3 regions of the Streptomyces sp. NPDC055239 genome follow, and region 2 is predicted to be linked to each of the others. Evidence: riboswitches for the same ligand, from Rfam matches in the RefSeq annotation. Region 2 holds a riboswitch; each other region holds the start of a gene.
What was found. A riboswitch is a leader RNA that binds a small molecule or an ion and turns the genes downstream of it on or off. The one in region 2 is predicted to bind S-adenosylmethionine.
Positions count from the first base shown of each region.

Region 1 (10,142 bases), on a different contig from region 2:
CGCGGGCGTCAACCCGGTCGCCGCCGCCCTCGCCTCCACGGCGGCCGCCGGCTTCTGCCACACCCTGCCCGCGTCCGCGAAGCCCGTCACGCTCTTCGCCGAGATCCCGGGCACCCCCACCTACACCCCGCGCGACCTGCTTCGCCTCTCCGCGGTCCTGGCGCCGCTGACCGCCGCGCTCGTCCTGCTCTTCGCCGTCACGCTCTGGCCGCTGCTCGGCGTACCCGTCCGCTGATCCCCGCCCGCACTGGAGACCCTCATGCTGACCCGTTTCGCCATCGCCCCCAGCGGCTTCAAGGAGTCCCTTTCCGCGCAGTCCGCGGCCGAGGCCATCGCCGCAGGAGTACGCCGTGTCGTCCCACGCGCCGAGACCGATCTGATCCCCCTGGTGGACGGCGGCGAGGGCACAGCCCGCGCTTTGGCCATCACCGGCGGCGGCCGTCTCGTCGCGCTGCCCGCCACAGGGCCCGTCGGCCAGCGGATCGGCACGCACTTCGCGCTGCTTCCGGACGGCACGGCGGTCGTCGAGATGGCCGCGGTCGCCGGACTGTCACTGGTCCCGCGCGATCTGCGCGACCCGGGGGCCACGACGACGTACGGCGTCGGCGAGCTGATCAGCGCCGCGCTCGACGCGGGCGCCCGCCGCATCCTGGTGGGCTGCGGCGACTCCGGCACGTCGGACGGGGGCGCGGGGGCCCTCCAGGCGCTCGGCGCCCGGCTCCTTGACGCGGACGGCTGGGAACTCCCTCGCGGGGGCGGGGAGTTGACACGCCTGAGCCGTATCGATCCCTCGGGCCTCGACCCCCGCCTGAAGGACACCGAGATCCGCGTCGCCTGCAACCCCTTCAACGTCCTGACCGGCGAGCGCGGCGTCGCCCGCGTCTTCGGCCCCCAGAAGGGCGCGACGCCCACGCAGGTCGAACAGCTCGCGGCGGCCCTCGAACACTGGGCGTACGTCCTGACCCGCGACCTGCGTGTCACGGCGGACCTCTCCCTAGGCCCCGGAACGGGCGCCTCCGGCGGACTTGGCGCCGGTCTCGCGGCGCTCGGCGCCCAACTGCTCCCCCGCTTCGACGTCCTGCTCGACCATCTGGACCTGGACGCACGCCTGGCCCGCGCCGACCTGGTCGTCACCGCCGAGGGCGCCCTCGACCACCAGACGCCGCGCGGCAAGGTCCCCGCGGAGGTGGCACGGCGCGCCAAGCGGTTCGGCCGCCCCGTCCTTGTCCTCGCGGGCACGATCGGCCAGGGCGCGCACCACGTACGGGCGGAGGGCGTGGACGCCTACAGCGCGATCCTGCCCGCCCCGGTCTCGCTCACCGAGGCGCTCGGCCGTGGCGGTGAGTTCCTCACCGACGCGACCGAGCGGGCCCTGCGGATGATCGTTCTGGGGTCAAGGCTGAAGGGACGTACCAAGGGGAGCAAGGCTCAGGCGGCCGTGGTGTCCGGGACGCAGCGCCCCTCCTCCGTGCGGTAGTTCCAGCGCGCGCCGTCCGCCACCAGCTCCTTCACGGCGCGCACGAAACGCTCCACGTGCTCGTCGGGGGTGCCCGCGCCGAAGCTCACGCGGATCGCGTTGAGGGACTTCTCGCCGGGCGCGGCCTCGGGTGCGCCGCACTCGCCCTGGGTCTGCGGGTCACTGCCGAGGAGGGTGCGCACCAGCGGGTGGGCGCAGAAGAGGCCGTCGCGCACGCCGATGCCGTACTCGGCGGAGAGCGCGGCGGCGAAGTGCGAGCTGTTCCAGCCCTCGACGACGAAGGAGATGACGCCGACGCGCGGCGCGTCGTCGCCGAAGAGCGAGAGCACCTTCACGGCGGGCACATCGGCGAGACCCTCCTGCACCTTCGCGATGAGGTGGCGCTCGCGGGCCACGAGCTCGTCGAAGCCCGCATCGGTCAGCGCCTTGCAGGCGGAGGCGATCGAGTACACGCCGATGACGTTCGGCGAACCGGCCTCGTGCCGCGCGGCGGTGTCGTGCCACTCCACGTCCACACCGCCGTCCTCACGCCGCGCGACCTTGCGCGATGCGCCGCCGCCCGCGAGGTAGGGCTCGGCCGCCCGCAGCCAGTCGGAGCGGCCCGCGAGGACCCCCGAGCCGAAGGGCGCGTACAGCTTGTGACCCGAGAAGGCGACCCAGTCGACGTCGAGGTCGTCGATGGAGACGGGGTGGTGAGGCGCGAGCTGCGCGGCGTCGAGGACGATGCGGGCGCCGTGCGCGTGGGCGGCGGCGGCGAGCTCCTTGACCGGCCACAGCTCACCGGTGACGTTCGACGCGCCGGTCACGCACACCAGGGCGGGTCCGTAGGGATCGCGCTCTGCGAGGGCGCGCTCCAGGGTGGCGACGGCCTGCTCGGCGGTGCGCGGGGCGTTCAGGTACGTCACGCGGGCGTCGCGCCACGGCAGTAGCGAGGCGTGGTGCTCGGTCTCGAAGACGAAGACCTGGCAGTCGGCGGGCAGGGCGGCGGCGAGCAGGTTCAGCGAGTCGGTGGTGGACCGGGTGAAGACGACCTGGTCGTCCTCGCGGCAGCCGAGGAACTCGGCGACGGTGACGCGGCTGTTCTCGAAGAGGTCGGTGGAGAGCTGCGAGAGGTACCCGGCACCCCGGTGCACGCTGCCGTAGTACGGCGCGTACGCGGCCACGTCGTCCCACACGCGCTGCAGGGCCGGGGCGCTCGCCGCGTAGTCGAGCGCCGCGTAGGTCACCTCACCGCCGGTGACGAGCGGCACGGTGACGTCACGGCCGAGGACGGGCAGCGGCTCGGCACAGACGGATCGGTCGGCGACAGCGGTGGGAACAGACATGGCGAACTCCCGTGGGAAGGCAGGCGAGTTCACTGCGAGCGCGCACATAGGGCGCTCGCAGTGATGAAAGAAAAGGGGGTGCGGAAAAGGGGCCGGGAAGCCCTATCGCATTCGCTTGCTCACGAGACTGCTCCCTTGAGGACCAGGACCCCAGGGATACGACACTCATCGAGTGCGCAGGGGTCCGCGCTTGCCATACGCCTTGCTGCGTACGGCCTGGTCTTCACCCGGGGCACCCCGCCACGGACGGAGGGTTGCCGGACAGCGAGCCGGGGCCTAATCGCTGTCACTCATGACCTGCTCAGCATCTTGCCACACGAACTTCTCGGTGCACACCGCAGTCCGCGATCCGGACTGCGGTGTGCACCACACTCACGCCACACTCACGCCACACTCAAGCCACACTCAAGCCACGCTCACGCCGCGCTCACCTGTTGCTGGCCGCCACCCAGCGCTCCAGGGACTTCTTCGCGGCCCCGGAGTCGATCGACTCCGCCGCCCTGGCGATACCGGCGCCGATCTGCTCCACGAGGCTCCCCTCGCCCGGCGAGAGGGCCACCAGGGCCGCCGCCGTGTTGAGCAGCACGGCGTCCCGCACAGGGCCGCTCTCCCCGTCCAGGAGGCGCCGGGCCACCTCGGCGTTGTACGAGGCGTCAGCGCCCCGCAGCGCCTCCACGGGGACCAGGTCGATGCCGACGTCCCGCGGGTCGAAGGCCTCCTCGCGCACGGCGCCGTCCCGCACGACCCAGACCCGCGATGTCGCCGTGGTCGTCAGCTCGTCGAGCCCGTCGTCGCCGCGGAAGACGAGGGACGAGTGCCCGCGCTCGGCGAAGACCCCGGCCACGATCGGCGCCATCCGCGCGTCGGCGACCCCGACCGCCTGGGCCCGTACCTTGGCCGGGTTGGTGAGCGGACCCAGGGCGTTGAAGACGGTCCTGATCCCCAGCTGGCTGCGCGCCGCACCGGCGTGTCGCAGTGCCGGGTGGAACTTCACGGCGAAGCAGAAGGTGATCCCGGCTTCCTCGGCCACCTCGACGACCCGCTTCAGCGGCAGCTCCAGGTTCACCCCGAGCTTCTCCAGGACGTCGGAGGCGCCCGAGGCGCTGGAGGCGGCGCGGTTGCCGTGCTTGACGACCTTCGCGCCCGCGCCGGCGGCCACGATCGCGGACATCGTGGAGATGTTGACGGTCTTGGCGCCGTCGCCGCCGGTGCCGACGATGTCGACCGTCCGGCCAGGCACCTCGATCACATTGGCGTGCTCGTACATCGTGCGGACGAGGCCGGAGATCTCCTCCACGGTCTCGCCCTTGGCCCGCAGCGCGACCACGAAGCCCGCGATCTGCGCGTCGGACGCCTCGCCGCGCATGATGCGGTCCATGGCCCAGGCCGTGTCGTCGGTGCTCTGGTCGCGTCCCTCAAGAAGACCGTTCAGTACACCGGGCCAGGAACGGGCCGCCGCGGTGTTGCCTCCTGCGGGGGTCACAGCGCTCATCTGCCGCTCCTGGGTTCGTATAGGCGTAGGACAGGAACACCTTATCCAGCCCTGGGGACGGCAAAGAGCCCCGTCCATGCACTGGATGCATGAGACGGGGCTCTCGCCGTGGCGACCTTGTGGTCAGTACCTCAGTACGTACCTCAGTACGTCAGACGATCAGTGGTGGCCGTGGCCGCTCGTGATCTCCTTGTACTCCTCGGTGGTGGGCTTGGGGATCTGGTTGTCCTCCCCGTAGTAGCCCTTGGAGAGCTTGGCCCGGAGCTTCTGCGACCCCGACACCTTGCGCTCGACGCCGTTCTCGTCGACCGAGGGGCCGATCTCGACCGGCGCGTACTGCTCGTGCGCGGTGAGCGTGTGCAGCTGCTCCTGGTTGAGCGGCTCGTGGACCTCGATGAACTCACCGTGCGGCAGGCGCTTGATGATGCCGGACTCGCGTCCGTGCAGGACCTTGTCCTTGTCGCGCCGCTGCAGACCCAGGCAGATCCGCTTGGTGGCGATGAAGGCGAGGACCGGTCCGACGAAGAAGCCGATACGGACGAACCAGGTGATCGCGTTGATCGACAGGTGGAAGTGGGTGGCCCACAGGTCGTTGCCACCACCGACCAGCATGATGAAGTACGCGGTCAGCCATGCGACACCGAAGGCCGTACGGGTCGGGGCGTTGCGCGGGCGGTCCAGGATGTGGTGCTCGCGCTTGTCGCCGGTCACCCAGGACTCGATGAACGGGTAGACGCCGATCGCCACGAGCACCAGCGGGAAGATCACGATCGGGATGAACACGCCCAGGACGAGCGTGTGACCCCAGGCGTTGATCTCCCAGCCCGGCATCACGCGGACCAGACCCTCGGCGAAGCCCATGTACCAGTCGGGCTGGGCGCCGGTGGACACCTGGTCCGGACGGTAGGGGCCGATCGCCCAGATCGGGTTGATCGTCGCGATCGCCGAGATGATCGCGATGACGCCGAAGACCAGGAAGAAGAAGCCTCCCGCCTTCGCCATGTAGACCGGAAGCAGCGGCATGCCGACGACGTTCTTGTTCGTCTTGCCGGGGCCCGCGAACTGCGTGTGCTTGTGGTAGAAGACCAGGATCAGGTGCGCCACCAGGAGGCCCAGCATGATGCCGGGCAGCAGCAGGATGTGGACCGAGTAGAACCGGGCCACGAAGTCGCCGCCCGGGAACTCCCCGCCGAAGACGAACATCGAGATGTACGTACCGACGACCGGGATGGACAGCAGCACACCCTGGATGAACCGGACACCCGTACCCGACAGCAGGTCGTCCGGGAGCGAGTAACCGGTGAAGCCGGTGAACAGCGCCAGGACGAACAGCAGGAAGCCGAAGAGCCAGTTGATCTCACGCGGCTTGCGGAACGCGCCCGTGAAGAAGACGCGCATCATGTGGACCATCATCGACGCGACGAAGATCAGCGCCGCCCAGTGGTGGATCTGCCGGATGAGCAGACCGCCGCGGACGTCGAAGCTGATGTGCATGGTCGAGTTGAAGGCCTCGGACATCAGCTGACCCTGCAGCGGGATGTAGCTGCCGTGGTACTCCACCTCGTTCATCGACGGGTGGAAGAACAGCGTCAGGTACACACCCGTGAGGATGATGATGACGAAGCTGTAGAGCGCGACCTCACCCAGCATGAAGGACCAGTGGTCCGGGAAGATCTTGCGCATGTTGGCCTTGGCCAGGGAGTAGATCCCCAGGCGGCCGTCGGCCCAGTCGGCGACCCGCTCACCGGCGGGCGCCTCCTTCTTACGCGTATCAGTCGTCGTAGTGCTCATCCGCGCTCCCAGAATGCAGGACCGACGGGCTCGGCGAAGTCGCCGAGCGCCTCGAGGTAGCCCTCTTCGTTCACGGCGATGCGCAGCTGCGGCAGCGCGTGACCGGCCGGGCCGAAGATCACTCGGGCACCGTCGGAGAGGTCGAAGGTGGACTGGTGGCACGGGCAGAGGACGTGGTGCGTCTGCTGCTCGTACAGGGAGATCGGGCACCCGACGTGGGTGCAGATCTTCGAGTAGGCGACGACACCTTCGTGCGACCACTCGAGCTCTTGCTTGTCCTTGATGTCCGCCGGCTGAATCCGGACGATCATCAGGGCCGCCTTGGCGATCTGCACCTGGAAGTCGTGATCGTGCTCCTCCAGGCCCTCGGGCTTGGCGAAGGTCAGCGAGCCGACCTGTACGTCCGACGGGCGCAGCGGCTCGTTCGTGTTCATGTTCACGAGCAGCTTGCCCTTGGACCACAGCGTGTGCCGCAGCTTGTCCTCGGGCAGCGGACCGAGGTCACGCAGGAGGACGACGCCGGAGAGCGGCACCATGGCGAGCGCGCCGAACATCGTGTTGCGGATCAGCTTGCGCCGACCGAACTGCGACTCCGCGGCACCGGCCTTGAAGTCGGCCATGACCTTGGCCTTGACCTCGGGCTCGGCCTCGATCGGGTGTCGCTCGTCGGCGACCTCCACGTCGGACATCAGGGTGCGGGCCCAGTGGACCGCGCCCGCGCCGATGCAGAAGAGCGCCACGCCCAGGGTCATGCCCAGGGAGAAGTTCAGCGCACTGATGTGGCCGATCGGGAAGATGTAGACGCTCTTGTCGACCGGGAAGGCCACGTACGAGGCGATGAAGCCGATCGTGGCCAGCATCGACAGCGTGAACAGGAAGGCGACCGCACGCTCGGAACGCCTTGCGGCCCGCTCGTCGATGTCCTGGACACGATGCTCGTGGGGCGGGAGCCCCGGGTCGGCGAACGGGTTCTCGTCCGCCACCGCCACCGAGCCGTGCTCGGTCTCCTGCACGCTGGGCAGGTTCTCTTCTGGATTCTCTTTGCTACTCATGACTTCTTGGCCTTTGCGGTCCGAGCGGCGACCCACACGGCGACCGCGATCAGCGTGCCGAGACCGAAGATCCAGCCGAAGAGGCCTTCACTGACCGGACCCAGGCCACCCAGCTTGAGACCGCCAGGGCTCTCGGTCTGTTCGCCGTTGACCGCGTCGAGGTACGCGATGATGTCCTTCTTGTTCTTCTCCGGCATCGTCGTGTCGGGGAAGGACGGCATGTTCTGCGGGCCGGTCTGCATGGCCTCGTAGATGTGCTTCGGGGAGACATCCTCCAACGAAGGAGCGAACTTGCCCTTCGTCAACGCGCCGCCTTCACCGGTGAAGTTGTGGCACTGCGCGCAGTTGGTGCGGAACAGCTCGCCACCCTTGGCGATGTCCGCCCCGTCCGGGCTGTACTGCTTCTCGGTGGGGACGGTCGGGCCCGCGCCCAGCGAGGCGATGTACGCCGCGAGCTGGTCGATCTGGGCCTGGTTGTAGATGGCCTTCTTCTTCGGCGCCTGGGCGCCCGGCTGCTGCAGCGGCATGCGGCCGGTGCTGACCTGGAAGTCGACGGCGGCTGCGCCGACGCCCACCAGGCTAGGACCGTCGGAGGACCCCTGACCGCCGGTTCCGTGGCAGCTGGAGCAGCCCACGGAGTACAGCTTCTTGCCCTCGTCGATAGCGAGGGACTGGGCGGTGTCGTCGGCCTGCGCCTTGTCCGCCGGCGCGAACGCGGCGTACAGCCCCCCGGTGGCCGCCAGCGCGAGGAGTAGGACGACGACCGCCGCCAGCGGGTGGCGTCGTCGTGCGGAGAGCTTTTTCACGGATTACCCCGGTGTCAGGATCTTCTGCGTCGATGCTTCTGGAATGAGTCGGATTGTCGGGCCCGTCGTGAGCCCGGCTCCGTTTACTTGATCATGTAGATCGTGGCAAAGAGACCGATCCAGACAACATCGACGAAGTGCCAGTAGTAGGACACGACGATGGCTGCGGTCGCCTGCTCATGGGTGAACCTCTTGGCCGCATACGTCCTGCCGAGGACCAACAGGAAGGCGATGAGCCCGCCTGTCACGTGCATGCCATGGAAGCCGGTGGTCAGGTAGAAGACCGAGCCGTACGGGTCTGACGAGAGCGAGAGGCCCTCGTGCTTGACCAGCTCGGTGTACTCGTACACCTGACCACCAATAAAGACCGCACCCATGATGAAGGTGACGATGAACCACATCCGGAGCTTCTTCACGTCACCACGCTCAGCGGCGAACACGCCTAGCTGGCAAGTGAGGGAGGAGAGCACCAGGATCGTGGTGTTCGTCGCCGAGAACGGGAAGTTCAGCGCGGACGCCATTTCCTTCCAGTGCTCAGGTCCTGTCACCGATCGCAGGGTGAAGTACATCGCGAAGAGGGCCGCGAAGAACATCAGCTCGGAACTCAGCCAAATGATGGTTCCGACGCTGGTGAGGTTCGGCCGATTGACCGGCGGGTGCGCGTGCCCGGTATCTACTGTCGTTGCTGTCGCCACGACCGACATTATGTCGGTCGCTTATCCCGCCCTCACCCCGGGGGGTGCCGTTCGGAGTGTCTGAGGGGTGTGTCCTGCCCGTATGGCCCATCGAAGGGCTGTCCGAACCGCTGTTGACGGGGTGTCCGGAGGAGTAGCATCCGCGCATCGGTCCCCGGCCGAATGCCCTCAACGAAGCGGAGGAACAATGCAGCCGACCGCCACGGTGCTGGTCTACAGCGACAACGCGAGCACCCGCGAGCAGGTCCGGTTGGCCACCGGACGCAGGCCGGCGACGGACGTTCCCGCGGTCGAGTTCATCGAGTGCGCGACACTGCCCGCCGTGCTGAAGGAACTCGACCGGGGCGGAGTCGACGTCTGCGTCCTGGACGGCGAGGCGACGCCCGTCGGCGGCATGGGAGTCTGCCGTCAGCTCAAGGACGAGATCTTCCAGTGCCCGCCCGTGCTCCTGCTCATGGGACGCCCGCAGGACGCCTGGCTGGCCACCTGGAGCCGCGCGGAGGCGGCGGTGACCCTTCCGGTCGATCCCGTCGAGTTCGCGGGCTCTCTGGCCGCTCTGCTGCGCGACAGGCTCGCCATCCAGGCCTGACGGCACGACAGGAGGCCCCACACCTCGGTGTGGGGCCTCCTGTGCTGTTCCGCGCCGCTCCGCGCAGGCCGCTAGACCTGCGGCCGCAGCCGGGCCGCGTCGACCGCCGTGGGGCCCTTCTTGACGCCGCCCAACAGGGCGCTGCCGTCCCGCCAGTCCTTCCAGCCCACGTTCCAGTCGCCCAGGCCGTTGCCGAACGGATCCATGTCCGCTCCGGCGCTGTTGACGACCTTCACGATGTCACCCTGCCGGACGGTCTCGTAGAACCAGGCGGCGTCGTCGGTGCTCATGCCGGTGCAGCCGTGGCTCGTGTTCGCGTACCCCTGCGAGCCGACCGACCAGGGAGCGGCGTGCACGTACTCACCCGAGTCGGTGACCCGCGTCGCGTAGTAGACCATCTTGTCGTAGAAGTCCGATGCGCCGATGCTGGCACTGGTCATGCGTACGGAGTACTCCTTGCCGAGCACCACCTTGACGCCGTTGCGCGTGGAGTAGCCGGGCTTACCGGTCGTCACCGGCATGGAGTTGATCTCCTCGCCGTTGCGATAGACCGTCATGTAGTGCGAACCGGCGTCCGTCACGGCCTCGACGCGGTCGCCGATGGTCAGCTTCAGGGGCTTGGCGTCGCCGCCCCAGAGCTTCTCGCGGACCTTGATGCCTTCGAGGTTGCTCCGTACGTTGATCTTCGCGCCCGCGGGCCAGTACTCCTTGGGCCGGTAGTGCAGCGTCTTGCTGTCCACCCAGTGCCAGGCGCCGTCCGTGGCGGGCATCGTCTCGACCTTCAGGGCGCGCTCCACGATCGCCCTGGCCTTCTTGTTCTTCACCTTGGCGCTGAGCTTGGCCGTGACCGGCTGCCCGACGCCGTACTTGCCCGAGTCGGGGCCGAAGGTGACGTCGAGGCGCTTCTTCTTCTGC
Region 1 covers NZ_JBSGRD010000002.1:1,052,027-1,062,168, reverse strand. Annotated here, with positions in the region: gene ACWFRJ_RS10920 (SLC13 family permease) at 1-235, shown strand, start outside; gene ACWFRJ_RS10915 (glycerate kinase family protein) at 260-1,477, shown strand; gene ACWFRJ_RS10910 (aminotransferase class V-fold PLP-dependent enzyme) at 1,429-2,802, opposite strand; SAM riboswitch class IV at 2,984-3,100, opposite strand; gene trpD (anthranilate phosphoribosyltransferase) at 3,230-4,294, opposite strand; gene qcrB (cytochrome bc1 complex cytochrome b subunit) at 4,454-6,085, opposite strand; gene qcrA (cytochrome bc1 complex Rieske iron-sulfur subunit) at 6,082-7,137, opposite strand; gene qcrC (cytochrome bc1 complex diheme cytochrome c subunit) at 7,134-7,943, opposite strand; gene ctaE (aa3-type cytochrome oxidase subunit III) at 8,027-8,647, opposite strand; gene ACWFRJ_RS10880 (hypothetical protein) at 8,826-9,227, shown strand; gene ACWFRJ_RS10875 (Ig-like domain-containing protein) at 9,299-10,142, opposite strand, start outside.
Region 1: another riboswitch for S-adenosylmethionine. It lies ahead of ACWFRJ_RS10910 (aminotransferase class V-fold PLP-dependent enzyme); the one in region 2 lies ahead of ACWFRJ_RS23425 (glutathione S-transferase family protein).

Region 2 (10,142 bases):
GCTGCGCGGGACGTTGAACTGCCCCTGGATGTCGAAGTGTTGCCCCTGGTGGACGAAGGCGCCCGCCTTGGCGTCACTCAGGAACGTGCCGGTCCCCTGGTCGGCGACGATCTCGTCCCCGCGCCAGGAGTCGAAGAGCTCGCCGGCCGTGCTGAGGAATTCCTTCGCCCTGGAGTAGCGCTCCTCCTGCGGGAGGAACCCGCCGCGGCGGAAGTTCTCGCCGGTGAAGGCGTCCCAGGAGGTCACGACGTTCCAGGCGGCGCGCCCGGCCGAGAGGTGGTCGAGGCTGGCGAACTGGCGGGCCACCTCGTAAGGCTCGTTGAAGGTGGAGTTGATGGTGCCGGTCAGGCCGAGGCGTTCGGTGACGGCGGCGAGCGCGGTGAGCACGGCGAAGGTGTCGGGGCGTCCGACGACGTCCAAGTCGTAGATCTCGCCGCCCTGTTCGCGCAGCCGTAGCCCCTCGGCGAGGAACAGGAAGTCGAATTTGGCGCGCTCGGCGGTCCGTGCGAAGTGCGCGAAGGAGCTGAACTCGATGTGGCTCCCGGCCTCGGGGTCGCTCCATACGGTGGTGTTGTTGACGCCGGGGAAGTGTGCCGCGAGGTGGATCTGCTTGAGCGGCTTGTCCGGTGACTTGCTCATGTCGGGTTCCTTCCGGCTCAGGCGGTGGCGGCGGCGTAGCGGCTTGCGGGGCGGGCGAGGCCGAGGAGACCGCGCAGGGTGTCGGCTTCGTACGCGTCCCTGAAGGCGCCGCGGCGCTGGAGTTCGGGCACCAGGCCCCGGGTGATCGCCGGGAGGTCGTGGCCGACGACCGCGGGGCGCAGCCGGAACCCGGTGAGCCCGGAGTCGCGCAACTCCACGAGCAGATCGGCCAGTTGGGCGGGTGTACCGGTGAACACCCGGGCGTCGCTGGTGTACGGGTGACCTGCGAGGGCGTCCAGACGCTCCCGGCGGGCCGCGGCGGCGGCCGGGTCGTCGTCGAGGAACACCACCAGGTCGCCGAAGAGGTGCAGGGGCTCGTCGGCGCGTCCGGCCGCATCCTGCTCGGCACGGACCGCGGCGACGATGTCGCGTGCGTGCCCGGCGTCGCGCGGGGTGACGTATCCGATGTCGGCGGAGCGGCCCAGGAGCCGGAACGGGGCCTCGGTCGGAGTTTCGTGGGCGAGCGCGCTGACGACGGGAAGGCCCTGCGGCGGCCGTGGCGTGATCGAGGGGCCCTTGACGCTGAAGTGCTTGCCCTCGAAGTCGATGTAGTGCAGCTTGCCGCGGTCGACGAAGCGGCCGGTGGCGACGTCCCGGATCTCCGCGTCGTCCTCCCAGCTGTCCCAGAGCCGACGCACGGCTTCGACGTAGTCGGCCACCTCGTCGAAGAGGTCGAGGGTCAACTCCCGTACGTCCGGCCTGCCGAGGTCCTCGACGGCCTCGAGGGCGGGAAGCGTGCGGCGCCCGAAGTGCGCGGCCTCGTTACGGCGTGCCGACACCTGCACCCGTACGCCCGCGCGTCCCGCGCTGACGTAGTCGAGCGTGGCGATCGCCTTGGATATGTGGAAGGGCTCCGTGTGCGTGGCCACCACCGACGGCACAAGGCCGATGTGGCTGGTCAGCGGGGCGACACGGGCCGCGATGAGGACGGCGTCGAGCCGCCCGCGCACCTGGTCCGTGCGTCCGTCGGGCTCGGTGAAGTGCGAGGACTGGAGCCCTAGCCCGTCCTCGATCGTCACGAAGTCGAGCAGGCCGCGTTCGGCCTCGGTGACCAGATCGGCCCAGTACCGGGCGGTGAGCAACTCCCCCGGGCGGGCCACTGGTTCGCGCCAAGCGGCCGGGTGCCAGCCCGCGCCGTCGAGCGCGACGGCGAGGTGCAGCGCGGCGGAGGAGTCAGCAGAAGCAGAGTCAGCAGAAGAAGCGGAGGAATGAGATGAATGGGGCAATGAAGATGATGACGACACGAAAGGTGTGCCTTCCTGATCGACCGTACGACCGTGCGACCGTGCGAAACACCGGTCCCTCAACTCCGAGGGTGCGGCGGCGGAATGACGGGTCAGGAACGACAGAGCGCGCCGGCGACACGCTGCAGATCGATGTGCGGCCGGGAGTACAGATGTACCTGGCGGCTCGGGGCGATCACCATGACGCGCGGGGCGGGCGCGGGCGGCGCGGGCGACAGATGCGACAGGTGCGGTACAGCTGACACAGGTGTCACGTCCGTCACCTCCGCCCCTCCGACTCGGCGGGCCTGGGGCCTCGCCGGTCTCGCGCTTGCGGAACCCTGGACGGGCACCGCCTGGTCCTCACCTGGAGCACCCCGCCGCGTGGGAGGGTTGCCGGTCAGCAAGCCAGGGCTTGACGCTGACACTCGTAACCTGCTCGGGACGTTACGTGAGGTCGTAGCGGTGCGCAATGCCCGTGGATCATGGGCGTTCCCACATCGCCGTACGCGCCTCGTCGCCCGTCTCCGTCAAGTCAACCACCGGACCACTCCTTCTGTTCCTGGTGCGGGCCTTCTTGACGGAGCCGGGCACCCGGACCCAGACTTCCGGGGACGGTCACGATTGTCAGCGCCCGCCCGGCAGGGTTCCTGCCCGAGCGGGTCATCGGCCCCGGCCCGCTGACGGGCAACCCTTCCTCCGCGACGGGGTGCCCCGGGTGACGACCGGGTCCCGCCGTGGCGGCGGGGCAAGCGCGGCCCCGGGTACAACGGGCCTCGACGGCAGGGCTGGTGGACATGTCCAGGGCGGTCGGTGAGAGGAACAGCATCCAGCGGCCTCTCCTGTCCGCGCCCCGGCCCCGCCCCCGCGTTCTGACCAGACGTCTGCACATCGACCTGCTGCGCGTGTGCAGCGCCTCGGTGCCAGCTGTCTGACGTCCGCGCAGCGTCCACACACCAGCGACGCCTCCGGACAAGAAGCCTCATCGCTGCGGCCCGCTGTGGCCACGGATCCCCCTCTCCCCCGCTGTGCCACCGGCGCCGCGCGTGCCGCCGCCGGTCGGCGCCCCTCCCCTGTCTGGAGAGCCATGCCCGAGATCACGTCGCACCGTTCCCGCCCTGTTTCCCGCCCTGCCTCCCACCTGACTTCCGCCGCGGATTCATGCCCTCCGTACGACTCCGGCCCACTCGGCGCCTGTCCCGCGCCGATCCGCAGCCGCATCGGCGACGACGTGGCCGGCGGCTTCTACCCGGCACCCCACCGCTACCACCTGTATCTCTCGGCGGAATGTCCGGACTCCTTGCGCGTCTCGATCACCCTCGACCTGCTCGGGCTCAGGGAATCGGTCGCCACCACCCTCCTGGCACCGCACACCACCGAGGCGCTCGACTCCCTGCACCGCTCTTACGAGGCCACCGAGCACCACTTCGACGGGCCGCTGACCGTTCCGGCCCTGTGCGACCGATGGAGCGGGCACGTCGTCAGCAACCACACCCCCGACATCCTGCGCGACCTGGCCTGCCGCCTTGCCGCACACGGCAGTGGCCCGCTGCCCGTCCTGCGCCGACCGGCCCTGGCAGCACGGATCGACACCTGGCACGAGCTACTCGCCGAACCGCTCGCCCCCGCGACACTGGACAGGCTCGACTGCCGGCTGGCCTCCCGCTCCTACCTCGTGGGCGACGAACTCACAGCGGCGGACGTGGACTTGTGGGCGAGGCTCGTCCACCTCACCCCGGACGCGGCCGAGGACACCAACACCTACCCCCACCTGCGCGCCTACGTACGCCGCCTGCACGACCATCCGGCCTTCTACGCCAACCACCCCCGGCTTGGAGAGCCGGACCGGTGGTCGGACGCATCCGCCTGCGACCCACAATCCCTTTCCCAAGCCTAGGGCCCCTGTGCCAGGGTCAGCCCGTGAACGATTCCCGACGCGAACTGCTGCGCCGACAGTTCGACCTGACGTGGTCCCTCTTCGAGTACCACCTGGAGCGCCTGGAGCCCGAGGACTTCCTGTGGGAGCCCGCGCCGCTCTGCTGGACGGTGCGGCCCGACGGCGACGGAGGGTGGGTGGCGGACTTCGCGGAGACCGAGCCGGATCCCGTCCCGGTTCCCACGATCGGCTGGATCAGCTGGCACATCGGCTGGTGGTGGAGCGTCACGATCGACCACGCGCGGGGGCAGGTGCCGCGGGAGCGGACCGAGATCACGTGGCCGGGCAGCGGCGAGGCAGCCGTCGACTGGCTTCGCGGCCTGCGTACGGACTGGCTGTCGGTGCTCGACCGGCTCGACGACACGGACCTGGACGACACCGCCCCGTTCCCCTGGCAGAACGACCCCGAACACACCGTCGCCCACATGCTCGCCTGGGTGAACTCCGAGCTGATGAAGAACGCCACGGAGATCGGCCAGCTCCGCATGCTGCGCGTTCACCTCGCGTAGGAGGCCTCCTTCGCCGTGCGCACCACCTTCTTGGTCTTGTGTGCCTTCGAAGAAGGGCGCGAGGGGGACGCCGTCGAGCGTGTGGTGGAGCGGTTCGCCTGCTACCGGCTTGAGGGTGGGGAGCAGATCGCCGGAGAGTGCGGCCCTGCGGCGAAGGACGGGATCACCGGTGCCGCCGCCGCGAGAGCTGCGGGTGCGGCGGCCATGGGTGCCTCATTCCTGACGGCGATCAACGGCCGCGGCACGTGAGTGCCGCGGCCGTCGGGGGATTCACCAGATCCTGACGCGTTCCGCGCGGTCCAGCCAGAGCCCGTCGCCCTCCGCCGTCGCGAACGCCTCGTGGAACTCTTCGAGGTTGCGCACGATGTTGGCCCGGAATTCGGGCGGCGAGTGCGGGTCGATGGTGAGGTACTGCTGCTCCTGCTCCTTGCGGCGCTTGGTGCGCCAGCAGTAGGCCCAGTTCATGAAGAGCCGCTGGGAGCCGGTGAGGCCGTCGTTCTCGGGCAACGGGGCGCCGTCGAGCGCGATGCGGTAGGCCGTGTGCCCGATGGTCAGGCCGCCCAGGTCACCGATGTTCTCGCCCACCGTCAGCGAGCCGTTGACGAACTCGTCGGGGAGGTTGCGCGGCGAGAAGGCGTCGTACTGCTTGACCAGCGCCTTCGACTTGGCCTCGAACGCGGTCTTGTCGTCCGCGGTCCACCAGTCGTTGAGGTTGCCCGCGCCGTCGTACTGCGCGCCCTGGTCGTCGAAGCCGTGCCCGATCTCGTGGCCGATGACCGAGCCGATGCCGCCGTAGTTCTCGGCCGGGTCGGCGTCGGGCGAGAAGAACGGCTTCTGCAGGATGCCCGCGGGGAAACAGATCTCGTTCGTGCCCGGGTTGTAGTACGCGTTGACCGTCTGCGGCAGCATGAACCACTCGTCGCGGTCGACCGGAGCACCGATCTTGGCGAGCTGCCGGTCGGACTCGAAGGCGTCCGCCGCGTGCGCGTTGCCGAGCAGGTCGTCGCCGGAGACCTCGAGCGCCGAGTAGTCGCGGAAGGTGTCCGGGTAGCCGATCTTGGGACGGAACGTGGCGAGCTTCTCGTACGCGCGCTCCTTCGTCTCGTCCGTCATCCAGTCGAGGCGGGCGATCGACTGGCGGTAGGCCTCCAGGAGGTTGCCGACGAGGTCGTCCATGATCGCCTTGGAGCTCGGCGGGAAGTGCCGGGCCACGTACTCCTTGCCGACGGCCTCACCGATGGAGCCCTCGACGAAGGCGACCGCCCGCTTCCACCGGGCGCGCAGCTCCGGGGTGCCGTTGAGGGTGCGGCCGTAGAACTCGAAGTTCTTCTCCACGAACGCGTCCGTGAGGTAGGGCGCGCACGAGCGGAGGACCCGGACCAGTGCCCAGTCACGCCACTGCTCGATCGGCACCTCGGCGAGGGCCGTGGACAGGTGGGCGAAGTACGACGGCTGGCGGACGCACGTCTCGGCGATGGTGGCGTCCGAGCCGCCGAGCCCCTCGGCATAGCCGCGCCAGTCGAACTCCGGCGCCAGGGCGATCAGTTCGTCCAGGGTGGTGAGGTTGTAGGTCTTCTGCACGTCACGCGTCTCGGCCCGCTCCCAGTGCCCTGCGGCAAGACGGGTCTCCAGGGCGAGAACCGTCTTCGCGGCGTCCGCGGGCGAGGCGTGCTGCCCGAGGGTGAGCAGGTCGGTGAGGTAGGCGACGTACTTCTCGCGGATCTCGGCGAACTTCTCGTCACGGTAGTACGACTCGTCGGGCAGGCCGATTCCGCCCTGGAGGACGTTGAAGAGGTAGCGGTCGGAGTCGCGGTCGTCGGAGTCGATGTAGGAGCCGAAGAGACCGGAGCCGCCGGTCCGCTCGAAGCGGCCGAGGAACGCCGCGAGCTCCCGGTTGTCCCGCAGCCCCGCGACGGCGTCGATCAGGGGCTGCGCGGGGGCGAGCCCGCGGGCGTTGATCGCCTCCTCGTCCATGAAGGACGCGTACAGCGAGGCGATCTTGCGCGCGTCATCCGAACCGGCGCCGTCCGACGCGAGGTCCTGGATGATCACCTTCACTTGTTCCTCGGCCGTGTCGACCAACTGCACAAAGGGGCCCCAGCTGGAGCGATCGTCGGGGATCGCCTCGGTCTCCAGCCAGTGACCGTTGACGTGGCCGAACAGGTCGTCCTGCGGCCGGATCTCAGGGTTCATGCCCGCGCGGGCGTCATCCAGCATGCTCATTCACGCACCCTACGCGGACACCGCGCCCGAGCACGATCGGCTTGTCGGCGCCGACCCCGCCTCAGCTCTCGACGTACTCCCGCAGATGCCGCGCCGTCACGGTCCGCGCCCCGGCCACCAGGGCCGCGGGCGTACCGGTGAACACCACTTGACCGCCGTCGTGCCCGCCGCCGGGGCCGATGTCGATGATCCAGTCGGCGTGCGCCATCACCGCCTGGTGGTGCTCGATGACGACCACCGAGTTGCCGTCGTCGACGAGCCGGTCGAGGAGCGCGAGCAGCTTGTCCACGTCGGCCAGATGCAGTCCGGTCGTCGGCTCGTCAAGGACGTACGTCGATGACTTCTCGGCCATGTGGATGGCGAGCTTGAGGCGCTGTCGCTCACCGCCGGAGAGCGTGTTGAGGGGCTGGCCGAGCCGCAGATAGCCGAGCCCTACGTCGCTGAGGCGGCCGAGGATGGTGTGCGCCTGGCCGGAGGGGAAGAAGTCGTACGCTTCGGCGATCGACATGCCGAGGACCTCGCTGATGTTCTTGCCGCGTAGCCGGTAGGTGAGGACCTCGGCCGTGAACCGCTTCCCCTCGCACGCCTCGCAGACGGACGCGACGCCGGGCATCATCGCCAGGTCGGTGAAGATGAGACCGATGCCGTTGCACTTCGGGCAGGCGCCCTCCGAGTTAGCGCTGAACAGCGCCGCCTTGACTCCGTTGGCCTTGGCGAACGCGGTGCGGATCGGGCCGAGCAGCCCGGTGTAGGTGGCCGGATTCGAGCGGCGCGAGCCGCGGATCGGCGACTGGTCGGCCACCACCACGCCCTCCCGTCCGGAGAGGTAGCCGTGGATCAGGGAACTCTTGCCCGAACCCGCGACCCCGGTGACCACGGCGAGCACGCCGAGCGGGATGTCGACCTCGACGTCCTTGAGGTTGTGCAGATCGGCGCCCTTGATGGACAGCTGCCCCTTGGGCACGCGCACCTGCTCGCGCAGTCGGGCCCGGTGCTCCAGGTGCCGCCCGGTCAGCGTGCCGGAGGCGCGGAGCCCCGCCACATCGCCGGTGAAGCAGATCTCCCCGCCCGCCGTACCGGCCGCGGGGCCGAGGTCCACCACATGGTCGGCGATCGCGATGACCTCGGGCTTGTGCTCCACCACGAGCACCGTGTTGCCCTTGTCGCGCAGCCTCAGGAGGAGGTCGTTCATGCGGCGGATGTCGTGCGGGTGCAGGCCGATGGTCGGCTCGTCGAAGACGTACGTCACGTCGGTGATGCTGGATCCGAGGTGGCGGACCATCTTCACGCGCTGCGCCTCGCCGCCGGAGAGCGAGCCCGATGTGCGGTCAAGGCTCAGATATCCGAGGCCGATCTCGACCAACGATTCGAGCAGCTCGCGCAGGCTGGCGATCAATGGGGCGACAGCGGGGTCGTCGAGTCCGCGTACGAACGCGGCCAGATCGCTGATCTGCATCGACGAGCAGTCGGCGATGTTCAGACCGTCGATCCTCGATGACAGCGCCGCCACGGTGAGGCGTGTGCCGTCGCAGACCGCGCAGCGGGCGAACACCACGGCCTGATCGACGAAGGTCTTGATGTGGGACTGGAGGGAGTCGCGGTCCTTGGCGAGCCAGGTCCGCTGCATCTTGGCTATCAGGCCTTCGTACGTGAAGCCGTTCGAGCCCACCTTCACCTTGACCGGGGCCTTGTGCAGGAGGTCGGCCCACTCCTGCTCGGTGAAGTCCTTGAGCTTCTTGTCCGGGTCGTGGAAACCCGAGTTGACCATGATCTGCCAGCTCCAGGAGTCCACCGCGTAGTACGGAACGGTGATCGCGCCCTCGTTCAGCGAGAGTTCGCGGTCCACGAGCCGGTCGACGTCGACCGTGGATGCCTCGCCTGTGCCCTCGCACGTGGGGCACATGCCTTCGGGCAGGTTGAAGCTGAAGGCACCCGCTGTCCCGATGTTCGGGACGCCGAGGCGACTGAAGATGATCCTGAGCATGGTGTACGCGTCGGTGGCGGTGCCCACCGTGGAGCGCGAGTTGGCGCCCATCCGCTCCTGGTCGACGACGATCGCCGCGCTGAGATTGCGCAGGCCGTCCACGTCGGGGCGGCCCTGGCTCGGCATGAACGACTGGATGAACGCGGTGTACGTCTCGTTGATGAGGCGCTGCGACTCGGCGGCGATGGTGCCGAAGACGAGTGAGGACTTCCCGGAGCCCGAGACTCCGGTGAAGACGGTGAGCCGCCGCTTGGGGATGTCGAGCGATACGTCGCGCAGGTTGTTCTCGCGGGCGCCTCGGACCTGAATCACGTTGTGGCTGTCGGCGGGGGTGACCGTCACTGCTGCTCCTTGGCCTGAACCGGGCGGAGTGAATAGCGTACACCGTACCCAATCTCGCCCGGCATTCTTTTTGTGCCTGGCGGGCCATCGATGCGGGGCCGGACGCCCCAAACAGACATATAGGACTAACTGCCCTAAGGTTATTCAGGGGTGGGCGCCACTGGACAGAGTGGCGACTTTCAACGAGGAGGCACTGATGCTTGCTCAGCACACACCGCTTCTGACGACTTCGACGGACGCAACCGCGCTCAGTACGGCGATGGTGGAGCCAGAGGCGATCCTGAGTGACGCGCCGACGTACACGCCGGAGGCCGCCGGCGTGCTGCTGCTCCTGGCGCTGCTCTCGCCGAAGGAACCGAAGGAGCCGAAGAACAAGTGAGTCCTGATCGGTCCGAGGCCGCGTATGCGGGGTCGGCAGCCGATCTGGCTCTTCGTGCCCTCGATGCCCTGCGCGGCATCGGGGGCACGGCCACGATCGCCGAGCACGTCGAGACGGCGCACGACCCCCAGGCCGCCCTCGCGGCCATCCGTATCGTCGGGGCCGACGCCTTCGCCCCCTATCTCTTGTCCGAGGCCCCCTTCCACCCGCAGGACGCGGCGGCCGTGACCCGGTCCTTCGAGGTGTTTCCGCCCCCGGTGAGCACTCCCGCCCCGCCCCCGGCCGGAACGGTCGAGCCCTGGCTCGTCGCCTGGCGGGACTGGGCCACGACGACACTGCTCGCCCAGTTCACGGGACCGGGGGCAGCCGTCTCAGATCTCTCCGACGTCCCCGGACACGGAGCCGACGGCGGCCTCGACCCGGGCGTCGCCCTCGCGCGCCGACCCGCCGGAGCACCCGAGCTCACAGAGCCGGACCCCTCTGCGGCCACCCGCAGCGCCGATCATCCGGGCATCCCTTGGCAGACCTGGTCCGTGCGGATGGGCCAGCTCTCCCCGCTCGCCCTGCCCGGACTCGACGGGCCGGTGCACGACGCGGCCCGTGCGGCGCCGCTCGTCCTCGCGCGGGGAGCCACGCGCGCCGTACTGCGGCGCGACTTCTCCACCGCGGCCCGCATCACCCGCTGGCTCGCCCTGCTGGCCGCCGAGGGCGCCCGCCCGCCGCTCGATCCGGTACCCCTGGTCGAGCACATCGGCCTGCACGGCGGCGGCTCGCGGCTCGCTCTCGACGTCGCGATCAGTCGGCGACTCCTTGCCCTGGAGGGCGTATGACGACGTCCGTGACACAG
Region 2 covers NZ_JBSGRD010000007.1:193,745-203,886, reverse strand. Annotated here, with positions in the region: gene ACWFRJ_RS23440 (NtaA/DmoA family FMN-dependent monooxygenase) at 1-639, opposite strand, end outside; gene ACWFRJ_RS23435 (LLM class flavin-dependent oxidoreductase) at 657-1,925, opposite strand; gene ACWFRJ_RS23430 (putative leader peptide) at 2,036-2,125, opposite strand; SAM riboswitch class IV at 2,245-2,358, opposite strand; SAM riboswitch class IV at 2,539-2,683, shown strand; gene ACWFRJ_RS23425 (glutathione S-transferase family protein) at 3,010-3,819, shown strand; gene ACWFRJ_RS23420 (DinB family protein) at 3,843-4,367, shown strand; gene ACWFRJ_RS23415 (hypothetical protein) at 4,383-4,616, shown strand; gene ACWFRJ_RS23410 (M13 family metallopeptidase) at 4,638-6,590, opposite strand; gene ACWFRJ_RS23405 (ATP-binding cassette domain-containing protein) at 6,652-8,886, opposite strand; gene ACWFRJ_RS23400 (hypothetical protein) at 9,113-9,295, shown strand; gene ACWFRJ_RS23395 (hypothetical protein) at 9,292-10,125, shown strand; gene ACWFRJ_RS23390 (DUF6895 family protein) at 10,122-10,142, shown strand, end outside.

Region 3 (10,142 bases), on a different contig from region 2:
GGCCGACCTCCTCGGAGATGACGGTGCCACCGGTGAGGATGGCGATGTCGCCGAGCATGGCCTTGCGGCGGTCACCGAAGCCGGGCGCCTTGACGGCGACGGACTTGAAGGTGCCACGGATCTTGTTGACGACCAGGGTCGACAGGGCCTCGCCCTCGACGTCCTCGGCGATGATCAGCAGCGGCTTGCCGGACTGCATGACCTTCTCGAGGAGCGGAAGGAGGTCCTTCACGTTCGAGATCTTCGAGTTGACGATCAGGATGTACGGGTCGTCGAGCGACGACTCCATACGCTCCATGTCGGTCGCGAAGTACGCCGAGATGTAGCCCTTGTCGAAGCGCATGCCCTCGGTGAGCTCAAGCTCGAGCCCGAAGGTCTGCGACTCCTCGACGGTGATGACGCCTTCCTTGCCGACCTTGTCCATCGCCTCGGCGATGAGCTCGCCGATCTGGGTGTCGGCGGCGGAGATGGAGGCGGTCGAAGCGATCTGCTCCTTGGTCTCCACGTCCTTGGCCTGCTCGAGCAGGGCGCCCGAGACGGCCTCGACGGCCTTCTCGATGCCACGCTTGAGGGCCATCGGGTTGGCACCGGCGGCTACGTTGCGCAGGCCCTCGCGGACCAGCGCCTGCGCCAGGACGGTCGCGGTCGTCGTGCCGTCACCGGCGACGTCGTCCGTCTTCTTCGCGACCTCCTTGACCAGCTCGGCGCCGATCTTCTCGTACGGGTCCTCGAGCTCGATCTCCTTGGCGATGGAAACACCATCGTTGGTGATCGTGGGGGCACCCCACTTCTTCTCGAGGACGACGTTGCGACCCTTGGGGCCCAGGGTCACCTTGACGGCGTCGGCGAGCTGGTTCATGCCGCGCTCGAGGCCGCGCCGTGCCTCCTCGTCGAACGCGATGATCTTGGCCATGTGAAGTGGTCCTCCCGGACAGGGGTGGCATGCTCCGGATCGCATCGGTGCCCGCGACGGACGGCCTGCAAGCCTTGTGGTTCCTTGCCCCACCCGGCCTGCGAGCCTCACCGACCCGATCCAAGTTCTGTCACTCTCACTCGGAGAGTGCTAACGCCAATGATTAGCACTCGACCCCTACGAGTGCAAGCGTCTCTCACGGATCCCAGACACATGAGGGGGCGCGCGTCCGGGGGCGCAGGCGCTTTTGAGGGCGTACGTACGAGGGGCCCGTACCCCTGTCGGGATACGGGCCCCTCGTCACTCGCTAAGTCGCTGGCCGATCGCGCCGAGATCAGACGGCGAGCTTGACCATGTCCGCCTGCGGACCCTTCTGGCCCTGCGAGATCTCGAACTCCACTCGCTGACCTTCTTCAAGGGTGCGGTAACCGTCCATCTGAATCGCGCTGTAGTGGACGAAAACATCCGCACCACCGTCGACCGCGATGAAGCCGTACCCCTTCTCCGCGTTGAACCACTTGACGGTGCCCTGAGCCATGCCTAACTCCCCTATTACTGGCCCTTGCACGGACCCGCACTTCGCGGGCCCGGGTCAGACCTCACCCCCCAATGGGTTGTGGAGGCGTGCGCCGGAACGCGTCGACCGCCGCTGAATGTATCTGTCCAACTGCCCTCTGCAACAGGTCAATCGGACGAGAATTCTGGGCACGCACGATCGGTAATATGCGGAGAATTTGCCGGAGTTCAGGGCAAGTCGGGCCAGACAAATGCCGCAATAGGCTCAAATAGGCAAGGCGCTTTGGCTACTTCTTGTCGGCCCCGGGCCGACTTCGTATATGCACTCGGCACAAACAGCGAAGCTTGCTTCCCAACTGTACCGCGCTCAACCACATTGAATTGCCCCCTCCGCTTCTCTCGCGGAGGGGGCAATAGAGGTGACGCTGCGTGCTTTCAGGCGGATTCAGCAGCCGCCCGCGACGGCGGGAATGATCGAGACGCCGGCACCGTCCGGCGTCGCGGTCTCGAGGCCCTGCTCGAAGCGGACGTCGTCGTCGTTCACGTAGACGTTCACGAAGCGCCGCAGCTTGCCCTGATCGTCAAGGACACGGGCCGCGATACCGGCGTGCTTGGCCTCGAGATCGGCGATGACCTCGGAAAGATTCGCCCCCTCGGCGGCGACCTCGGACTTGCCGCCGGTGTAGGTGCGAAGAATGGTGGGGATACGGACGTTCACGCTCATGGATTCACCTCGGGGTATGCGGGCCCCTTCAGGGGCGCGGGGAACTGCGCGACCAGCCACGACGGTCCGCAGTCGGAAAGAAGGCTCAAGACCTACGGCGGTTAACCGGCGAGACCCGCGGCGCGGAACGCGTCGAGGCTGGGCTTGATCGTCGCGGTCGCCTGAGAGGTCTCGGCAACCGCGTCCAGGGTCTTGAGCCCGTCACCCGTGTTCAGGACCACCGTGGTCAGGGAGGGGTCGAGGAGACCGGCCTCGATCAGCTTCTTCGTGACGCCGACCGTCACACCGCCCGCGGTCTCCGCGAAGATGCCCTCGGTCCGCGCGAGCAGCTTGATCGCGTCCACGACCTGCTCGTCGTTCACGTCCTCCACCGCACCGCCCGTGCGACGCGCGATGTCCAGGACGTACGGCCCGTCGGCGGGGTTGCCGATGGCGAGGGACTTGGCGATGGTGTTCGGCTTCTGCGGGCGTACGACGTCGTGCCCGGCCTTGAAGGCGGTCGACACCGGCGAACAGCCCTCGGCCTGCGCACCGAAGATCTTGTACGGCTTGTCCTCGACGAGGCCCAGCTTGATGAGCTCCTTGAGGCCCTTGTCGATCTTCGTGAGCTGCGAGCCCGAGGCGATCGGGATGACCAGCTGGTCGGGCAGCTGCCAGCCGAGCTGCTCACAGATCTCGTACGCGAGGGTCTTGGAACCCTCGCCGTAGTACGGCCGCAGGTTCACGTTCACGAAGCCCCAGCCCTCGCCCAGCGGGTCGCCGATGAGCTCGGAGCAGAAGCGGTTCACGTCGTCGTAGTTGCCCTCGATACCGACGAGCTCGCCGCCGTAGACCGCGGCCATGACGACCTTGCCCTGCTCCAGGTCGTGCGGGATGAACACGCACGAGCGGAAACCGGCACGGGCCGCCGCTGCGCCCACGGCACCGGCGAGGTTGCCGGTGGAGGAGCAGGAGAGGGTGGTGAAACCGAAGGCGCGCGCCGCCTCGATGGCCTGCGCTACGACACGGTCCTTGAAGGAGTGCGTCGGGTTCCCGGAGTCGTCCTTGACGAACAGCTTGCCCTGCTCGACGCCCAGCTCACGGGCGAGGTTGTCGGCCTTGACGAGCTGGGTCCAGCCGGGGTTGATGTTCGGCTTCTCGGCGACGTCCGCGGGGACGGGCAGCAGGGGTGCGTAGCGCCAGATGTTGGCGGGGCCGGACTCGATCTGCTTCCGGAGCGCCTCGGGGTCGCCGGTCGGCAGGTCGTACGCCACTTCGAGCGGGCCGAAACAGGCCTGGCAGGCGAAGATCGGGCCGAGGGCGTACAGCTCGCCGCACTCGCGGCAGGAAAGGCCCGATGCGGGGCCGAGGTCCACAGAACCCGTGGTCGAGGGGGTGGTGTCGTTCGTTGCAACAGTCTGCGCAGCCATGGAGGCGAGGCCCTTTCTCCTCATCTTCCCCGCGACGAATCTCGTCGCGAGACGGAATTGGCACCTTCCCCGCCGAGACCTCGCATGCGCGGTCGGCGGGATGGTTGCCGGGGCTTCAACGGGCCGTATCCCTCTGCCCCTCTGGATGAGCGGTATGGCGCCGGGCTTCAGGGGCCCGGGGCGTTTGTTACGCGTCGACCCCCGACATGCGATGGTCATCCGCGTTGTTCAAGACTGTAACCGACGGCCTGGACCCTTGAGATAGTCGTCCGAACCGCGAGATGGGTCACATGTAGGCCACACACAGGAGGAGCCACCCGTGCTGGAAGAGGCCGAGCGCTGGCTGACCAGGCGTTCCTGGTCCGTTGCCGACCGTCCGCTCAGCGCGCTCGTCGCCGCCAAACGGGCGTCGGGAGCCTCGGTGAGCGTCGTCCTGCCCGCGCTCGACGAGGAGGAGACGGTCGGCGAGATCGTCGCCGAGATCCGCCGCGAGCTCATCGAGAAAACTGCCCTCGTCGACGAGCTCGTGGTGATCGACTCGGGCTCGCGGGACCGCACGGCCGAGGTCGCGCGCGATGCGGGTGCGCGGGTGGTGCACCGGGACGAGATCCTGCCGCGCATCCCGGCCGTGCCCGGCAAGGGCGAGGTCCTGTGGCGCTCACTCCTGGTGACCGGCGGTGACATCGTCGCGTTCGTCGACGCGGACCTGAAGGAGTTCTCGGCGGACTTCGTCACCGGGATCGTGGGCCCGCTCCTGACCGAGCCCGACGTGCACTTCGTGAAGGCGATGTACGACCGCCCGCTTGCCGGGACGGCGGGTCAGGGCGGCCGGGTCACCGAGCTGATGGCGCGCCCGCTTCTCAACATGCACTGGCCCCAACTGGCAGGATTCGTCCAGCCGTTGGGCGGCGAGTACGCGGCACGCAGGTCCCTCCTCGAGCGGCTGCCGTTCCCGGTCGGCTACGGGGTGGAGCTCGGCCTGCTCGTCGACGCGCTGCACACCGTGGGCCTCGACGCGCTCGCGCAGGTCGACGTCGGCGTGCGCAAGCACCGGCACCAGGACGGGCAGGCGCTCGGCAGGATGGCCGCCGCGATCTACCGGACGGCGCAGGTCAGGCTCGCGCTCGGTCACCACGTACGCCCCGAGCTCACCCAGTTCGAACGGGGCGAGCACGGGTTCGAACCGCGGACCCATTCGGTGGACACGGAGGAGCGTCCGCCGATGTCCGGGATCGCGGAGTACACGGCACGCCGCGTGGCGTAACCACCCAAGACCGGGCATTTTGTCTACATTCCCCACTTATGTGGGTCTTTATGCGGGTCAGACAGCTGCGGCTCAGACAGCTGCGGGTCAGACAGGTAATGGGAAGCGCGCGACGCGTCGGTGGCGTGGCCATGGCCACGGCCGGTCTCGCGGCAGGGGCACTGAGCGCCGCAGCCGTGGCACCGGCCGCCGCGGATGTGATCGAGCCCTTCGCCAAGCGCTACGACGAATCGCTCTACGGCGACTTCAAGACCATCGGCAACACGGTCATGGGCTGCCCGACGACGCCCGCGGACATGGCGGCGCGCTGCGCCACCGCCGCGGACGGCGAGGGCCGCGACAACAACAACACCTTCGTCATGCGGCGGATCAACACCGCGGGCATGGACCCCGACCACGGATCGAGCACCGGCCGGGTCGCGATCCCGCCCGGCGCGAAGGTCGCGTACGCGCGCCTCTTCTTCGGCGGCAACGACGGCACGTACAAGGGCCCGAGCGGCGCGCAGCTCAAGCGCTGCGACATCTCCGGGGCCGACGTGAATCCGTCCCCCGGCGACCCGCTCGACGCGGTGCCTTCCGTCAGCGTGGCCGGCGCCACCCCGTCGAAGGTGACCCCGGCGAACATGGTCGGGGACCCGGCGTCGGCCAACGGCCCGCACTACTACACCGGCGAGGCCGACGTCACGGGCCTCTTCAGCGGCATCACCGGCGACGGAACGCCCATGCCGGTCGCGGTCGGCGACATCTGGGCGCCCACCGGCAAGGGCTGCGTCGCGGGCTGGTCCCTGACCGTCGTCTACAAGTACGACGCCCCCGACGAGCAGTACGCGCCCGACCGCCGCAACGTCTACGTCTACGGCGGCCACGTCCTCCAGCGCTCCACCTCGCCCGCCACCAGCGTCAAGGTCGACGGCTTCTACCGCACGGACGGCAAGCCGCGCGCGAGCGTCACCGCGTACGAGGGCGACTGGAACACCCCCGGCGACCGTTTCGCGGTCGGCGGCCAGAACATCACCGAGTCGCACACGGGCAACACCAACAACTTCTTCATCAGCGAGGACGACGGCGCCCTCGACCCGAGGATGACCAACAACCTCTCCATCGACGCCAAGGAGTTCGACGTCACGGGCGGCAGCACACGCGCCACACCGGCCGCCGCCCCCGCCGCCGAGCCGATCCCGGTCGGCTCGACCTCCACGACGCTGAGCTTCTCCACGAAGGGCGACACCTACGTCCCCTCGGCCCTCGCGCTCTCCGTCCCGGTCCCGGATCTGGAGGTGACGAAGACGGCGAGCCCCAAGAAGGTGAAGCCTGGCGGCACCCTGACCTACACGGTCAAGGCGAAGAACATCAGCAAGCTGAACTACCCGAACGCCAAGTTCAGCGACGACCTGACGGACAACCTCGACGACGCGACGTACAACCACGACGCGAAGGCGACGACCGGCAAGGTCTCGTACACCAGACCGCGGATCAGCTGGACCGGCGACATCCCGGCAGGGCGCACCGCGACAGTGACGTACTCGGTCAAGGTCCACGACCCCGTCAACGGTGACGGCAACCTGCTCAACGACGTCGACGTCGAGTCCCCGCGCTCCAACTGCGACGCGGGCAGCACCGACCCGAGGTGCGGGGCGGCGCCGGTCATCGAGCGCAAGCAGCCGAAGCTCAAGGTCACCAACGCGCCCGCACGGCGGACCGCGCCGGTGTGCAGCAACGTCAAGAACACCATCACCCTCAAGAACCCATCGGGCAGCACCCGCACCGGGGCCACCGCTTCCTGGCAGGTGACGCCGGGCTCGAAGCCGGTCGCGAGCAGCGGGACGGTCACCAAGCAGGGTGCGAAGTACGTGTGGAAGGGCGACGTACGACCGCACGGCAAGGTCACTGTCACCCAGCGGGTCAAGGTGTCCTGCACGGCGGGCGCGATCCGGGTGATCACGGTGACGGCGCCCGGCAGCAACTGCCCCCGGTCCGTCCGGGGCGGCGACGACCCGTGCACCTCGGCGATCCTCGCCACGCGACAGCGGGTGCAGGCGCGGCCCGCCCCGCAGCAGGGCCCGCCCGTGGGAGCGGCGACGGCGAGCGGTCCGGGTGAAGGTCCGGGTGAACTGGCCGACACGGGCAGCGACTCCGGCACGATGCTGTACGCGGGCCTCGCGATCTCCCTGAGCGTGCTCGGCGCGCTCGCGGTGGCGGCGGCGAGGAGCAGGCGGGACTAGCCGGGCAGGCCTCGACGTAGGCCTTGACGCTGATCCCTGAACGTATACGGCCGGGCCCGCAAGGGTCCGGCCCTACGTTTGAGCCCTTCCGCTAAGGGCTAGGTTCGGCACATGGTCTCCGAGCACGCCGCCGCCCAGGTCCTCGTCGCGTCCAACCGCGGCCCCGTCACGTACTCCCTGGAGGAGAACGGAGAACTGATCGCCAAGCGGGGCGGCGGCGGACTCGTCTCCGGGCTCAGCGCGATCGGCGACTCCGGCGGGGACTCGCTGTGGGTCTGCGCGGCGCTGGGCGACGGCGACCGGGAGGCCGTGCGGCGCGGGGTCGGTGAGCCGGGCGTGCGGATGCTCGACATCGACGCGGGTTCGCACGAGGGGGTGCACGCCGACGCGTACAACGGGATCGCGAACTCGGTCCTCTGGTTCGTCCACCACATGCTGTACCAAACACCGCTCGAACCGGCCTTCGGCCCGGAGTTCCGGGCGCAGTGGGCGTCGTACGAGACCTACAACCGGGCCTTTGCCGAGGCGCTCGCGGAGAGCGCTGCGGGGGACGCGGCGGTCCTGATCCAGGACTACCACCTGGCGTTGGTGCCGGGGATGCTGCGCGAACTCCGCCCCGACCTGCGCATCGGCCACTTCTCCCACACTCCGTGGGCCCCTGTGGACTACTTCCGGATGCTGCCGGAGGACGTCGCGGAACAGTTGCTTCGCGGCATCCTGGGCGCCGACCGCGCGGCGTTCCTGACGGGCCGGTGGGCGGACGCGTTCACGGAGTGCTGCGTCGCCGTCATCGGCGGTACGTCGGGGACGCGGATCGGGGTGCACGGCCTTGGGGCCGACGCGGATTTCCTGCGGGAGCGGTCGCGGCGGGATGACGTGGAGGAGCGGATGGCGGCGCTGCGGGAGCAGGTGGGTGGCGGCGGCGACCGGAAGACGATCGTCCGGGTGGACCGGACGGAACTGTCGAAGAACATCGTGCGGGGGTTGCTGGCGTACCGAGAGCTTCTTGCCTCCCGCCCCGAGTGGCGGGAGAGGGTCGTGCACGTGGCCTTCGCCTACCCGTCGCGGCAGGACCTGGCGGTGTACCGCGAGTACACGGCGTCCGTGCAGAGGCTCGCGGACGAGATCAACTCCGAGTACGGGGTCGAGGGCTGGACGCCGGTCGTACTCCACGTGAAGGACGACTTCGCCCGCTCACTGGCTGCGTACCGTCTGGCCGACGTGGCGCTTGTGAACCCCATCCGGGACGGAATGAACCTGGTGGCCAAGGAGGTGCCGGTCGTTTCGGATGAGGGGTGCGTGCTGGTGCTTTCGCGGGAGGCGGGGGCGTATGAGGAGTTGGGGGAGGATTCTCTCGTCGTGAACCCGTATGACGTGAGCGGGACGGCTGCGGCGCTGCACGAGGCGCTGACCATGCCGGTCGAGGAGCGCGCGGAGCGTACGAAACGCCTGGCTGCGGCGGCAACGGCTCTTCCCCCGTCCCAGTGGTTCCTGGACCAGCTGCGGGCACTGCAGAACTGATTCATCCCCAACCCCGCCCCTTCCCGAGAACCCGCTCGGCGCGGGGGCCCTGTGCCTTGCTGGTTGCCGTCATCACCGGCTTCGCCGAGTTCGTCCTCAATCGCCGGACGGGCTGAAAGATTTCAGCCCGTCCGGCGATTGAGGACATCTTGTCCGGGGTCTGGGGCGGAGCCCCAGGTAGGCCCGGGGCGCAGGCACGGTCTTCGGGAAGGGGCGGGGTTGGGGACAAAGCCTTGCCTGTCAGCCCAGTTGGGTGGCGATCCCCGAGAGCAGGGCCACCACGCCCCCCGGCCCGTCCACCACCAGGTCCGCCCGATCCGCGAGCTCCGCGACCTCCGCGCTGCCGCTGCACACCAGCAAGCCCCGCACCTGGTCCGAGCGCAGCTTCTCCACCGCTGCGAAAGCGGGGAGGTCGCCCAAGTCGTCGCCCGCGTAGAGGACGGTCTCGGCGCCGACTTCGCGGACGTACTCGGCGAGGGCCACACCCTTGTCCATGCCGGGCGGGCGCAACTCAAGGACCAGGCGGCCCGGTTCGACGATCAGGCCGTGGCGGGACGCCAGTTCACCGAGGGGCTCGCGCAGCTCTTCGAACGCCGCCTGCGGGTCACGCGCACGACGCGTGTGGACTGCCACCGCACGCCCCTTTTCCTCTATCCACGTGCCGCGCCACGCGCCGATCCGGTCAAGGAACCCGGGCAGCTCGGCCCGCACGGACGCCACCCCGGGGTGAGGTTCAGCCGCATGCACCGTGGAGGAGACCGCGTCCCAGCGCTCGGCACCGTAGTGCCCGAGCACGACGAGGTGTTCGAGGCCGGGAACGCCCGCGAGACCGCCGTAGCGCACCGCCACGCCCGCGGGGCGCCCGGTGACGACGGCGACGGACCGCACCTTCGGTGCGAGCGCGGCGAGGGCGGGGACGGCGTCGGGATGGGCGCGGGCCTGCTCGGGGTCGGGCACGATCGGGGCGAGCGTGCCGTCGAAGTCGAGCGCGATCACGGCCTTCCCGGGCCGCGCGAGAAGCGCGGCGAGGCCCTCACGCCCTGCCGGGGTCACAGGCTCGGGCAGCTCGGGAGAGTACACAGGGTCACCCATAGGCCCGACCCTACGCTCTGCCTCTGTCTCTGCCTCTACCCTCAACGCTCCCCGCGCCGGGACTCCCTGACCCGCCGGAGCCGGTTGACGGTCACCGGATCGTGCGCGAGGGCGCGGGGATCGTCGAGCAGGGCGTTGAGGAGCTGGTAGTAGCGGACCGGCACCAGGCCGAGCTGCTCGCGCACGGCACGCTCCTTGGCGCCGGGACCGCTCGCCCAGTCACGGCGCTCCAGGGCGAGGATCGCGCGGTCACGTTCAGAGAGGCCCGTGGCATCGGTCATGCCGTCACGCTATTCCGAGTTCTCCTCGGTCGCCGCCTTGGTCTGGATCTGACTGAGGATCGACTGCGGATTGCCGTCCGGGTCGACCGCCCTGCCGATGTACTTCTTGACCTCGACGGAGACCTGCGCCCAGGACGTCTTGCCCACGGGGTACAGCTCCGACGTGGGCAGCTCGTCGAGGAACTCGGCGAGCGCCTTGT
Region 3 covers NZ_JBSGRD010000022.1:44,117-54,258, reverse strand. Annotated here, with positions in the region: gene groL (chaperonin GroEL) at 1-913, opposite strand, end outside; gene ACWFRJ_RS41970 (cold-shock protein) at 1,248-1,451, opposite strand; gene ACWFRJ_RS41965 (MoaD/ThiS family protein) at 1,875-2,153, opposite strand; gene thrC (threonine synthase) at 2,255-3,562, opposite strand; SAM riboswitch class I at 3,580-3,714, opposite strand; gene ACWFRJ_RS41955 (glucosyl-3-phosphoglycerate synthase) at 3,882-4,826, shown strand; gene ACWFRJ_RS41950 (DUF7927 domain-containing protein) at 4,958-7,048, shown strand; gene ACWFRJ_RS41945 (alpha,alpha-trehalose-phosphate synthase (UDP-forming)) at 7,160-8,569, shown strand; gene otsB (trehalose-phosphatase) at 8,810-9,661, opposite strand; gene ACWFRJ_RS41935 (DUF3263 domain-containing protein) at 9,703-9,942, opposite strand; gene ACWFRJ_RS41930 (ABC transporter substrate-binding protein) at 9,952-10,142, opposite strand, start outside.
Region 3: another riboswitch for S-adenosylmethionine. It lies ahead of thrC (threonine synthase); the one in region 2 lies ahead of ACWFRJ_RS23425 (glutathione S-transferase family protein).